Regions from separate parts of the Kineococcus sp. AC630 genome, predicted to be linked through region 2. Evidence: predicted binding sites of a transcription regulator. Region 2 holds the regulator's gene; each other region holds the start of a gene.
The links. The regulator LexA, encoded in region 2, represses DNA repair genes until DNA is damaged. The targets are predictions, from matches to a motif close to TCGAACANNTGTTCGA.
Positions count from the first base shown of each region.

Region 1 (3,245 bases), on a different contig from region 2:
ATCGGGTGCGTCGCGGAGGCCACGACCAGCAGGTGCCTGCCGTCCCGGGTCCTCAGCACGGCGGTGGTCGCCACGGCGGCGAGCGGGACCCCGAGGTGTTCCGCGAGCTCGGCCGGGTTCCGCAGGGTCGCCGGTACTTCGAGGACCTCACCCGCGCCGTCCAGGTCGACGAGAGCGGTCGCGGTGGCCTCCACGGCGGGGGGCGTGGCGGTGGTCGGCCCCCCGTTCCCAGGAGTCGCCTGCAGCACCGTCCACCTCATGCACCACCACGGTAGGCCGGTTCGCGCGCCCCGTCGCGCCGAGCGTCCGGGAGACGTTCGTGCAGGTCAGCGCGTGAGGACGGCGGATCCCGTGAGGACGTGGACCGGGGTCGGTGCGGACGTCACCGAGGCGGTGCCGTCGATGGGTCGGTAGGGGAGCCCCGCGATCGTGTACTCGCCGGTGTAGGTGGTGGTGAGGGTGATCTCCCGGTCGCCCGCTGCGGTGTACGTGTGGGTGAGGCTCTGGTGGGGGTAGGGGTTTCCGGGGTCCGCGGTGGGCCCCAAGGTGGAACCGTCGCCGAACGTCCACGTCCAGCTCGTCGGCGTGGCGCGGATGGTGACCGGGTAGCCCAGGACGGTGGTGTCCCGGGTGACCGTCCCCGTGGTGGTGTGCAGGATCAGCGGGACGTTGAGCAGGGCCTCGCCGCCGTCGGGTTGGAGGTTCACCGGGCTCGCGGGCAGCGGAACGCGGCGCAGGTCGGCCTCGGTGACGGTCGGCAGGACGACGGGTGCCGCGGTGGTGGCCCCGGTCGTGCAGGAGTTCCCCTGGTTGATCCAGCGGACGTCGTCACCGGTCCGGGTCCAGGTGGTGACGAGGAACTGCCCGGGCGGGCAGTTCGCGATGGAGGCCCGGCAGGTGTCGGACCCGAAGGAGCCTTCTGGGCCGTTGCGGCCGCAGGCGGGGGTCTTGGAGACCTGGACAGGTTGAGAAGACTTACCGGTAGTTCCTGAGTTTGGTTTTCGATGGTCCCGGCTCGAGCGAGATGCGCCGATCTCAATCCCGTCTCGTTGACCGGATCCGTTGGTCTCCGAAGGAGTACCTGCGAATGCATGTGAGGTGGTAACGCTCAGTGTGAGCACTCCCACCCCGATGGCGAGGAGTCGCATTCGACTCACTGGACTTCCCAGACGATCCAACGATTTTCCACCCAGTTGAGGTCGATCCAGAACTCGCCATCTGTCATCTCAGTGGCAGAGCCGATAATCTGCCCGTTGCGGTCGGTGGTGTTGTAGGCGGGACTGGTTACCGTCACGGTCAAGCCGATCTCTCCGGTATCAGGAGCCCAAGAGTCAACATTGGTGCCAGTGAACTGAATTAGGAATCCCTCTGATGTGTAACCCTTGCTGCGATACTCCTCGATCACATCGGCGTGGTACTTGCATCCACCACAGTTGGGATCGGAGATCGACCGCAGCAGGGTGGGGTCCCCCGTCGCGCGCGAGTAGTTCAGGACCCGCGTGAAGTAGGCCGCGAACGTCCCGGCCCCGTCCACCGTGAACGTCCGGCTCAGGTCGTCCTGCTCCGGGAGTGGGAACTCCGCCGTCGCGACCGAGGTCGGTGCCGCGAGGGCAGTCTCCGTCGGCGTCGGCGTCGCGACGGGGCCGCTCGTCGCGGCGGTCGTGGAACTCGCGACGGGTCCGGCGACGGTCTCGTTCGAACACCCGACGAGCAGACCGGTGACGGCGAGTGCGACGAGGGGTGCGGCGGCGCGGTGGAGCTGGATCACTGCGGCACGGTCGCACGGCCGGGGCTCTCGGAGGCACCGCCGGACGGCGTCTGTGGACAACCTGTCGGCCGTTCGGGTGACTCCTCGCGAGCGCTCACCCTCCGTCCCTGGGGAGGGACTCTCCGCCCTGTGGATTACCCGGTTCACCGTTGACGACCCCTGAGTGCGGTGGTGTAGCTTCGAGTTGCGTTCGAACCGGTGTTCGAACGTGGTGACCGCCCGGTGGCGCGGTCCGGGGGGAGGGGAAGCTCCGCGGGCCGCGCTCCGGGCGTGTCGTCGCGGGCCGCTTCCCCCGGCTCGCCGCGCTGCGGGTGATCCACTGCAGCGCCGGCTCGAGTGGGGAAGGTGACAGCGGTGCGACGGTTCTTCGACGAGGTCCACGTCCGGTCCGGTGCGGTGGGGGAGGCGCCCGACGAACCCGCCCAGTTCGTCTGGCACGGACGGCTCTACGTCGTGCGCGCGGTCCTGTCCCGGTGGCGTGAACGCAGCGCCTGGTGGGAGCACCCGGCCGTCGCCGCCGTCCACGGCGACGGCCCGACGGGCGGCGGTACGGCGACCGCGGTCCGTCCCGTCCTCGAGATCGGCGACCTCGAACGCGAGGTCTTCCGCGTCGAGGCCAGCGTCGGGCGCTCCGGTGCGATCGGTGTCTACGACCTCGCCCGATGCGTCCCGCCCGGAACGGCGGCTGTGTCGGAGGGCGCTGCTACTCCTTCTCCTGACGGGTCGGACGGCTGGCAGTTGCTGCGCGTCAGCGACTGACCAGCCGCCCGACCCCTCACCGAACCGCACCAGACCGACCGATCACGGAGGAGAACGCGATGCCCGCCACCCTCGACGTCCCCCAGGGTCTCCCGCGCCCGCTGACCACCGCCGCTCTCGACCTGCTCGAGCGCTGCGAGGACGAGCTGCTCGTCGCCCTGCGCTCCGACGACACCGCCGAGCGCTACGTCCACGCTCACCTCGCCGCACTGCGTGCGGGCGCTGCCCTCGTCGCCGTGCACGGACGTCCCACCAGTCCCCGGCGCAGCGGCCCCCGCAGCGTCTGGGAGATGCTCCCCGCCTTCGACCCCGCCCTGCAGGCGTGGGCCGAACGGTTCGCCGCGACCGCCCCGTTGCGTTCCGCGGTCGAGGCCGGCCGGACCGGCGTCGTCGACGAGGCTGCCGCCGAGGAACTCCTCACCGACGCCGAGCAGTTCCACCGCGTCGTGGAATCGCTGCTCGGGCTCAGCGCCCTCCCGCTGGCCGGCTGACCGCCGCGGGCGACCACCGGCGGACGCGCCCGCGACCCAGCACCTCGCACCACTCCGCTCGGCCTTCCCCACGGGCGCGTTCTCGAAGGACGTCCCCATGCGCACCACCGCACCCTCGAACTCCCCGTTCACGCACCTGCACGTGGCCTCCGGCTACTCGCTGCGCTACGGCACCTCGACCCCGACCGCTCTGGTCACCCGGGCCGCCGAACTCGACATGCCGACCC
Region 1 covers NZ_CEEDMJ010000006.1:221,505-224,749, forward strand. Annotated here, with positions in the region: gene AC0I8G_RS08920 (aminoacyl-tRNA deacylase) at 1-260, opposite strand, end outside; gene AC0I8G_RS08925 (PKD domain-containing protein) at 327-707, opposite strand; gene AC0I8G_RS08930 (hypothetical protein) at 748-969, shown strand; gene AC0I8G_RS08935 (DUF6318 family protein) at 1,154-1,768, opposite strand; gene AC0I8G_RS08940 (DUF6504 family protein) at 2,123-2,527, shown strand; gene AC0I8G_RS08945 (SAV_6107 family HEPN domain-containing protein) at 2,587-3,018, shown strand; gene AC0I8G_RS08950 (DNA polymerase III subunit alpha) at 3,116-3,245, shown strand, end outside.
Region 1: a site for LexA is predicted at 1,959-1,974, ahead of AC0I8G_RS08940 (DUF6504 family protein). Genes of this name have one in related genera too.

Region 2 (3,245 bases):
CTACGTCGCCCGGCACCTGCCGCCGCCGGGGCGGGCGGGTTCCACCGACGCCGTCTACGACGAGCTCGCCGCACTGGTCGAGGCGGCCGGGGGACGGACCCTCGGGCTGTTCTCCAGCCGCAAGGGAGCCGAGGAGGCCGTCGAGGCGCTGCGCAAGCGGCTGGGGACCCCCGTCCTCTGCCAGGGCGACGACCGGTTGCCGAAGCTCGTCCGGGACTTCACCGACGATCCCGCGACCTCGCTGTTCGGGACGATGTCGTTGTGGCAGGGCGTCGACGTGCCAGGACCCAGCTGTTCCCTCGTCGTCATCGACCGCATCCCCTTCCCCCGACCCGACGACCCGCTGATGTCGGCCCGTGCGCGGGCCGTCGACGCGGCCGGCGGCAACGGGTTCGTGTCCGTCTCGGCGGCCCACGCCGCGGTGCGCCTCGCCCAGGGGGCGGGGCGGTTGATCCGGGCCACCGGTGACCGCGGTGTCGTCGCGGTGCTCGACTCACGGCTCGCGACGGCCCGCTACGGCGGGTTCCTGCGCGACAGCCTGCCCGACTTCTGGTCCACCACCTCGACCCCCACCGTGCTGGAGGCGTTGCGGCGTCTGGGTAGCGGTGGCTGACGCCGTGCGTCCGGGGTGGCATGCTCGTGAGGTGGCCACCGTCGGCTTCCTGCACACCGCGCACGCCCACGTGCGCGCCTTCCGCGATCTCCTGAACGAGCGGGACGACACCGTCGCCGACCGTCACCTCGTCGACACGGGTCTGCTCACCACCGCGCGGGACCACGGGATCGACAGCGTCCGCCCGGCCTTGGCCGACCGGCTGCGCCGACTGGTGGGGGAGGGCGCGGACGTCGTCGTGTGCACCTGCTCGACCGTCGGCCCGACGGCCAAGTCCGTCGGTGCCGAGATGGGTCTGCGCGTCGTCCGGGTCGACCGCCCGATGGCCGAGGCCGCCGTCCTGGCCGGGCGGCGGATCGCGGTCGTGAGCTCGCTGGACGAGGCCGCGGCGACCGTGCTGCCGCTGCTGCGCGAGTGCGCGGAGACCACCGGTCGGGCCGTGCAGCTGATCGAGGTCCGCTGCCCGGACACCTGGTCGTCCTTCGAGTCCGGTGACGTCCTGACCTACACGACCGGGGTCGCGGAGGCCGTCCGGACTCAGGTGCGGGCGCTCGAGCCGCCTGTGGACGTCGTCGTCCTGGCGCAGGCGAGCATGGTCGACGCAGCGCCGTTGCTGCGCGACCTGCACGTGCCGGTCCTCACCTCGCCCCGGTTGGCGATCGAGGCGGCCGTCGAACTGGTGACCTCGCTCAAAGGCTTCGCAGCACGGCCGTGACCTTGCCGAGGATCGTCGCCTCGTCGCCGTCGATCGGGGCGAAGAGGGGGTTGCGGGGCATCAGCTGGACGTGACCGTCCTTGCGCTGCAGCACCTTCACCGTCGCCTCGCCGTCGATCATGGCGGCCACGACGTCGCCGTTCTCGGCCGTCGGCTGCTGGCGCACGACCACCCAGTCGCCGTCGCAGATGGCGGCGTCGATCATCGACTCCCCGACGACCTTGAGCATGAAGTGCTCGCCGGCGCCGACGAGCTGCGCGGGGAGCGCGAAGACGTCCTCGACCAGTTCCTCGGCGAGGATCGGGCCACCGGCGGCGATCCGGCCGACGACCGGGACGTAGCGCGGACGCGGGCGGCCGTCGGCCGCGGTGGCCTCGAACCCGTCGATGGTGCCGCGGGCCGACGCCGGCGAGACGACCTCGAGGGTCCGCGGACGGCGCGGGTCCTTGCGCAGGTAGCCCAGCTTCTCGAGGGTCTTCACCTGGTGCGCGACGCTGCTGGGGCTGGTGAGGCCGACGGCCTGACCGATCTCTCGCATGCTCGGCGGGTAACCCCGCTGCTCGACGCACTCCTGGATGGCGGCGAGCACCCGCCGCTGGCGGTGGGTGAGTCCGTCGCGGCCGTAGGGACCGTCGGGGAAGTGGTGGACCGAGGCCATCGGCGCCACCTGTCCGGTGTCGCCGGATCCGTCCAGCACGTCGGCCACGTCACTCTCCCTGTCGTTCCGCGTGAGTCGTACGACCGGGCCCCGTCCTGGGGTCCGATCCACGTCACGGTAGTCATCCGGGGGGCGAGGATCAAACACGTGTTCGAACCGGCGTGTCGTGAGACATGACAGGCACCACCGGACGACGCCGCCCCGCGGGGTGCGGGACGGCGCCGGTGGGTCCGGAGGCGGGGTGGATCAGGCGAGGGTGAAGTGGCTGACGAGCTCGCTGAGCTCGTTGGCGGTGCGCGAGACCTCCCCGGCGGTCGTGGCGGTGTGGGTCGCCCCCGCCGTCGTCTGATCCGCTGCGGCGGCGATGCCGGAGATGTTCAGCGCGATCTCCTGACTCCCGGAGGAGACCTCGGTGACGTTGCGGACCATCTCCGAGGTCGTCGCCGATTGCTCCTCCACCGCCGCGGCGATGGTGGCCTGCAGGCCGTCGATGCGGGCGATGACCTCGGTGATCTCCGCGATCGCGGAAGCCGCCTCGGCCGCGTCGGTCTGGGTGGCGTTGACGCGGGTGACGATGGACTCGGTGGCGCGCGCGGTCTGCTGGGCCAGTTCCTTCACCTCCCCGGCGACGACGGCGAAGCCCTTGCCCATCTCCCCGGCACGGGCGGCTTCGATGGTGGCGTTGAGGGCGAGGAGGTTGGTCTGTTCGGCGATGGAGGTGATGAGCTTGACGACGTCGCCGATCTCGCGGGAGGAGGCGGAGAGGCGGTCGAGGGTTTCGCTGGCTCCGGTGGCGGCGTGCACGGCGGAGGCGGCGGTGGCGGAGGCTTCGGCGGTGGAGGTGGCGATCTCGCGGATGGCGGAGGTCATCTGTTCTCCGGCGGCGGCGACGGTGCCGATGTTGGCGGAGATCTCTTCGGTGGCGGCGGAGACGACCTGGGTCTGGGTGGCGGACTCCTCCGCACCGGAGGAGAGCTGGGTGGCGACGGTGGTGAGTTCCTCGGAGGAGCCGGCGAGGGTGGCGGCGGAGTCGGAGATGCGGCGCATGGTGGTGTTGAGGCGGTCCATGGTCACGTCGACGGCGGTGCCGAGGCGGCCGACCTCGTCCTGGGTGTCGAGGCCCACGCGCTGGTCGAGGCGGCCGTCGGCGAGGCCCTGGACGACGGTGAGGGTGCGGGCCAGGGGGCCCGCGACGGAGCGGGAGATGACGACGGCGACGACGGCGGCGATGGCGAGGGCGACCGCGCCGATGACCAGCA
Region 2 covers NZ_CEEDMJ010000038.1:1,259-4,503, reverse strand. Annotated here, with positions in the region: gene AC0I8G_RS24620 (ATP-dependent DNA helicase) at 1-613, shown strand, start outside; gene AC0I8G_RS24615 (aspartate/glutamate racemase family protein) at 645-1,328, shown strand; gene lexA (transcriptional repressor LexA) at 1,303-1,986, opposite strand; gene AC0I8G_RS24605 (methyl-accepting chemotaxis protein) at 2,233-3,245, opposite strand, start outside.

Region 3 (3,245 bases), on a different contig from region 2:
CCGGCCCAGGCACCGAGACGACCACCGGCAGCGTCACGGGCGAGCACCTCCGGCACCGGGGACCGGCACCAGGACCAGGTCGTCGTCGTTCGAGACCGCCTGCAGGACAGCGGGCATGGCGGACTCCGGGACGACCACCTGAACGTCGGCCCCCGACCGGGCACCGAGCGCACCCCCGCCGGTGACGACCGCCGACACCTCGGCGGTCTCGACGAGGCGTTCCGGCTCGACCGCGTCCTCGACAGCGCCGGCCCCGGCCGCCCGGACGACCCAGAGGTCGACGAGGGCACCGACCTGGACACCCTGCGGGACGTTCCCCGCGACGGGCACCGTCACGGGTCGCGACGTGAGGTCTCCGCTCCGTCCCAGGGCGGACAGCGGGAGCAGTTCGCCGGCGCGCAGGCCCCGCAGAGCGACCAGGTCGGCGTCGAGCGCGCCGGTGGAGGCTTCGAGGTAGGCCGTCCCCGTCCCCTCGTCGAGGTGCACCTCGACCACGCGCAGGTCGGCGGCGGTCAGCGACTGCCCCGCGCCGACGTCACGGGCCAGCGCCCACACGCCCACCGTCGCCTGGGCGGCACCGACCACCCGCGCGCCCAGCACGACACTGGCCAGGACGAGGGCCAGGCCGATCAGCAACCGCGGATCGCGCCACGAGGGGGCACTCACCCGCCGGACGACCGACACCGGCGGCACGTCACGTCCGCGTACCGCTCGTACCGCTGTCCGCACTGGTGGGCCCTCCGTCGTCCGACACGTGGAGGTCCGGGCACTTCCCGGGCTCCAGGCGCTGTGGTCGAGACCATGGTGAGGCTCCTGAGCGGCGGGGGTCCGCGGTTGTCCACAGGCCACCCGAACGGCCGATGCGCCAGGGTGACGTCGTGCGAGGATGCGGACACCCGCCAGGAACAGCTCCGACGACGCCCTCCAGGAGACCCCGTGCCCGCCCGTTTCGTCCCGCTCGCGGATGTCGCCGAGACGCTCGCGATCAGCTCGGCCCAGGCCTACGCCCTGGTCCGCACGGGAGAACTGCGGGCCATCAAGGTCGGCGGGCGGGGGCAGTGGCGCGTCGAGGACTCCGAGCTCGAGGACTACATCCAGCGGATGTACACCCAGACCCGCGAGAGCGTCCTCGCGGGCGAGGACCACACCGACTGACCCGCTCACCGACCCCACCGGCCGACCTGCCGGTCAGACCACCTCGGTGATGCTGAGCAACGCCGAGAACGGCACCGTCGTGGTGCGCGCACCGCTGTCCGCACGCTGACCCTCGGCGACGTCGTCGAGGTCGACGACGTCGACGTGGTCGGCGCCCACCCGACCCACCGTGCCCCGGACGTCGACACCACCCGTGCGCACGACGACGTGCACACCGGCTCCGGCCAGCGCGCGGACCGCCAGGAGCAGGGTCCGCCGCGCCGCGACCGCGCCCCAGGGCGCCGCACTGCGTCCGGGGACCCCCCGCAGTGCGAGCACGGCCGCGGCCGGCAGCAGGACCTGCCGCGACGCCGCGGCCTCCCGGACCAGGAACCAGTCCGGTCCGACCCCCTCGACCCGCCCGTTCAGCGTGGTGCCGTCGCGCAGCACGAAGGTGACGGCCCCGGTCGCCGCGCGCACGCGGGCGGCGAGCGTGACGGTCGCCTCGTCCCGGCGGATCCGGTCGGCGACCTCCTCGTCCCGCTCGAGCCGGTGGGCGTGCTCCGCCCGGGCGGCGAGGTCGTCGAAGAGGTCGTCCCAGCGCACGACCCAACGCTACGTCGCGGTGACCACCCGTCGGGTCGCCCGTCACCCGTCTTCACCCACCGTCAGGCGCTGCCCTCCGATCGGGCGCATGTCACGGGAGTTCCTGGCCCCGCGCACAGGTGGTCGCTAGACATGGCGCAGCAAACGACACCAAACGACACCCAGAAGGACTCAACTGGTCCAACTGGGGCCGTGCGATCACGAGGGTGGTTACCGTGCACAGACTTCGGCACCTGCTGACGTTCACCGTCGGCGCCGGGCTGGCCGCCGTGCCCGCTCTGGCCGGCGCCGGGCTCCTCGCGCTGGCGGCACCGGCGCTGCGCACCGCGCAGTCGGGCACCGCGACGGTCGCCGACCTGCTCGTCGGCGGGTGCTCCGTCGTGGGCGCCCTGCTCCTGGGGTGGTTGGCGCTCACCGTCCTGGTGGCCGTCGCCGACGAGGTCCGGGCCCGCAGTCACCCGCGACTCGCCGTGCGGCCCTCCCCCGGCGTCCCGCGGACCGTCCGCCGGGTCGTCGCGCTCGTCGTGGGCCTGGTGCTGGGATCGGCCGCCCTCTCCGCCGGCGCGGCCGAACGGGGCTCGGCGACCGCGGTCCCCGAGCTCGGCTGGGCCGCTTCCGCACCGCTGCAGGCCACCTCGGCACCGACCCTCGACCTCGGCTGGGCCGCCGTCCCGGAGACCACCACGGCGAGCACTCCCCCCGCACCCCGGGAGGTCGACGGCGAGATCGTCGTCCACCGCGGGGACAGCCTGTGGTCGCTGGCCGCGCAACGGTGCGGTCCCGACGCCACCGCCGGTGAGGTGATGGCCGAGCAGCACCGCCTCCACACCGCCAACGTCGACGTCATCGGCGCCGATCCCGACCTGCTGCTGCCCGGCCAGGTCCTGCGCCTGCCCTGACCCCCGTCCGAGCACCCGTTCGGCCACCCGTTCGCCACCGCACCCAGGAGACCTCCGCGTGACCAGCTCCACCGCCGCCCTGCTCGACGACCTCACGCCGGACACCGGACGGGTACCCCTGCCCTACGGGCTGCCGCCCTACATCGACGAACGTGAGGACGCCTTCGGTCCCGAGGGGCCCGTCCTCAGCCACCTCAGCCCCGACCAGGGCGTCCTCGAACTCGCGATCGTCGACCCGCGGCTGCTACCGCCCTCGGAGCTGCCGGAGGTGACGGCGTGGACGCGGCGCTACCTCGTCGTCCTGCTCGAGGTCCTCACCGGTCAGCGGCCGACCCAGCAGCTGCTGCGGTGGTCCGCCGCCGACATCTACGCGGGGGTGCAGCGGCGGGCGGCGCTGCAGGCCCGGCTGCGCGCCCGGACCGGACGGACGGTGCGACCGCAGGTCGGGACGCTGCGGGTGTCGTTCCCCCGCCCGGACGTGGCCGAGGTCGGGGCCGTGCTGAGGGAGTCGGACCGGGTGCGCGCCGCGGCGCTGCGCATCGAGCGCTGCACCGACCGCTCCGGGGAGCGGTGGCGGGTCACCGCGCTGGAACTCGGGTGACCCGC
Region 3 covers NZ_CEEDMJ010000022.1:1,612-4,856, forward strand. Annotated here, with positions in the region: gene AC0I8G_RS20570 (AAA family ATPase) at 1-37, opposite strand, end outside; gene AC0I8G_RS20575 (hypothetical protein) at 34-666, opposite strand; gene AC0I8G_RS20580 (helix-turn-helix domain-containing protein) at 937-1,155, shown strand; gene AC0I8G_RS20585 (hypothetical protein) at 1,189-1,740, opposite strand; gene AC0I8G_RS20590 (LysM peptidoglycan-binding domain-containing protein) at 1,956-2,639, shown strand; gene AC0I8G_RS20595 (Rv3235 family protein) at 2,698-3,240, shown strand.
Region 3: a site for LexA is predicted at 1,852-1,867, ahead of AC0I8G_RS20590 (LysM peptidoglycan-binding domain-containing protein). Genes of this name have one in related genera too.

Region 4 (3,245 bases), on a different contig from region 2:
AGTGAATGGGTGGGACGCACGTCCGGCCCCGCAGCGTGACCGTTGCGGGTCTGTCGTGTCTCAGAACGGGGGATGGTCGGGCAGGCTCGGCCAGAGTTCGGTGGGTTTTCCGATTCGGGACGCGATCCGGGCTTGCTGGGCTTTCGTGGCTTCGAAGACGTACTGGGTCTTGAAGCGGTGGTGGCCCCGGCAGTACGCGCGGAGGTTGTTCGCGGTGGTCTGACCTTCCGGCCAGGGGATGGCGTGGTCGAGGTCGCAGTTGACGGCGGGGACGTGGCAGCCGGGCGCTTGGCAGTACTCATCGCGTGCGGTGATGAAGCGGCGCATGGCGTCAGTGATGGCGTAGGCCTTCGCGCCCACGTCGATGACGTCTCGGGTGCCGGGGGATTCGATGACTTTCCGCCACATCGCACCGGCGCTGGTGGCGAGTTCTCGGGCGACGTGGGCCGGGACCGGTCCGAGGCCGTCGACGGTGGCTTCGTCGTCGTCGAGGCCAAGGAGGGTGGTGGCGTCGATGCGGACGTGGACCTGGACGGACGTGGCGGGGCGGTGGGTGCGTCCGATCACCGCGGGTGAATCAGCGGTGGCAGGTGTGGTGGGATCCGAGAGGGCGGGGACGGCGCGGTCCAGGGCGTCGGTGAGCATGTCGACGATCACGTCGCGAACGCGCTGCCCGTGGGAGCGGGTGTCGACGATACCGGCCTTCTTGGCCGCGTCGGCGGCCTGGTCGGCGGCGGCGTTGGTGTGCGCCATCAACCGCAACGCGAAGGCGGTGGGGGCGATGAACCCGAGGTGGCTGTGGAGGCCGTCTTCGCAGGGGGTGTGTCCCAGTCCGCGAGGGTCGTCGTTCTTCTCCAGGACGACGGATTCGTAGCCGGGCGTCAGCTCCCTGACCTTCCGGGAGCACTTGATGCCGAGTTTCCGTCCGGTCAGGCCGGCTTGGGCGTGGTGGACGGCGTCGGTGAGGTAGTCCTGCAGGGCCGCGGTGTAGTCCTCTCCTTGGAGGAGCTTCTCGTCCTCCTCGGCGTGGACGGAGGTGACGCGTCCGTCGGGGTCGATCTCTTCGGTGAGGGTGGCGATCCGGGCGCCGAGGCGTTCGGCGTGGTCTTCGATGGTGCGGGCTTGGTAGCGGGTGACACTGCCGTCGGCGACGGCTTGCCAGAGGGTGCGGTGGTCGTGGCCTTTGCGCCAGGCGTTGTGGATGGTGGCGCGGGCGCGGTCGAAGTCCATGCCTTCGTCGCGGGAGTACTCCTCGGCGACGAGGTCGACGGCAGCCTCCCGGCGGTCGACGCCGGTTCCGGTGATGGTGACCCCGCGGTCTTCGAGCTGGTCGAGGTCGGGGTGGGGGGAGTCGTGGACCATGGTGACGGCGTCGGCGACGCCGAGGTAGAAGAGGGCGTGGGCGGCGTCGGCGAAGCGGCGGTACTTGCCGGGGAGGCCGAAGGCGACGCCGGTGGGGGCCTCTTCCGTTCGCTCCGCGAGCGCTGCCGTCATGTCCTGATTCTACCCTGTTCGAGCCTTTCGAACAAGACAAACGCTCTGTGCTGCAACGTTTTCACTGAGTCATGCAGATGCCGCTCTTGATGGATCCGGCGCTCGACCTCCAGACGGCGAACCGCTGTGCGGAGGCGAACAGCACGGGCCCGCGCCGGAGCGTCCCGGCGATTCCTCGCCTACCGCTGGAGCGGCAGGATCGTGGCGAGGGAGTCCAGGGCGCCCAGACGGTCCTCGCCGACGGGGAAGAACGACACCTCGTCCAGTCCGGCGGCCTCGAGTTCCGCGATCCGGGAACGGATGCGTTCGGGCGTTCCGACGAGGGCCAGGTCGTCGACCCACTCGTCCGGCAGGCGGCGGGTGAACTCCTCGGCGTCGGCGCACTCGGCGCGCAGCGCGTGGAGTTCCTCGGCGTAGGCGGAGGGGGCGACGTGGGCGGCGGCGTCGGGAGCGCCGACCCACACCAGCCCCGGACGGACCAGGTCGCGCGCCCGGGCGGGGTCGGCGTGGACCGCGGTGAGTTCGTAGCCGATCAACCGGTGGCCGGGCGCGTCGCCGATCTGGGAACGGGCGGCGCGGGCGTACTCGGGCGTGACGGGTTCGGCGAGCAGGGTCGCGTCGAGGTGCTCACCGGAGATCGCGAGCGACTTCGGTCCGCGCACGCCGGCGGCGACGGCGGGGGGCACGGCCGGCGGTGATTCGAGGCGGACCCCGTCCAGGTGCACGTAGCGGCCGTCGAGGGTGACCGTCTCCCCGTGCAGCAACCGTCGGACGGCGGTGGCGTGCTCGGTGAACGAGGTGAGGGGGCTCGCCCCCCACGCCCCGGCCTGGCGCATCCAGCCGGGGACCCCGTGGCCCAGGCCGAGGGTGAAGCGGCCGGGGAAGAGGTCTGCGAGGGTGGCCGCCTCCATCGCCGTGAACACCGGGTTCCGCGCTGCGGCGGGGGCGATGCCGAGCCCGACGTGGATCCGGCTGGTGATCGCCAACGCGGCCGCGGCCTGGGCGAACCCGCCCCGGAACCCGAGGTCCTCGATCACCCAGAGGGTGTCGAACCCGAGCTCCTCGGCGCGGCGGGCGAAGGGGAGGACGTCGGCGACGGGCAGGTCGCGGGGGAGGGTCACACCGGTGTGCACGTCCCGAACCTACCGGTCGGCGGGTCGGGCCACGGACCGGGCGAAGAACGCCGAGATCGCGACCGTGACGAGCACCACGAGGATCGCGGACCGCAGCCCGGCGTGCTGGCCCACGAACCCCAGCACCGGTGGTCCGACCAGGAACGCGGTGTAGCCCGCCGTCGCGACGGCGCTCACCCGGCGGGCCGCCCCGACCGGATCGTCACCGGCGGCGGACAGTGCGACGGGGAAACCGAGGGCCGCTCCGAGACCCCACAGCAGCACCCCGGGCACGGCCAGGGCGATGCCCGGGGCGAAGGAGACCAGCCCGATCCCGACGACGGCCGAGCACGCGGAGGCCAGCACCACCGGCGTCCGGCCGAACCGGTCGAGGAACCAGCCGCCGCCGAACCGGCCGACCGCCATCGCGCCGCCGAAGGAGGCGAACACCAGCGCTCCCGTCGTGGCGCTCAGACCGAAACCGTCGACGACGATGAGCGGCAGCCAGTCGCCCGCCGACCCCTCGGCCAGCGCCATCCCGAGCACGATCACCCCGATCGCGATCGTGCGGGTCTCCCGCCACACCCCGAGGAAGCTCCGCACCGCGTCCACGAGGGCGAAGGGGCGCGCACCGCGTGG
Region 4 covers NZ_CEEDMJ010000015.1:81,829-85,073, forward strand. Annotated here, with positions in the region: gene AC0I8G_RS16660 (GNAT family N-acetyltransferase) at 1-39, shown strand, start outside; gene AC0I8G_RS16665 (HNH endonuclease signature motif containing protein) at 61-1,494, opposite strand; gene AC0I8G_RS16670 (LLM class flavin-dependent oxidoreductase) at 1,674-2,627, opposite strand; gene AC0I8G_RS16675 (MFS transporter) at 2,637-3,245, opposite strand, start outside.
Region 4: a site for LexA is predicted at 1,611-1,626, ahead of AC0I8G_RS16665 (HNH endonuclease signature motif containing protein). Genes of this name have one in related genera too.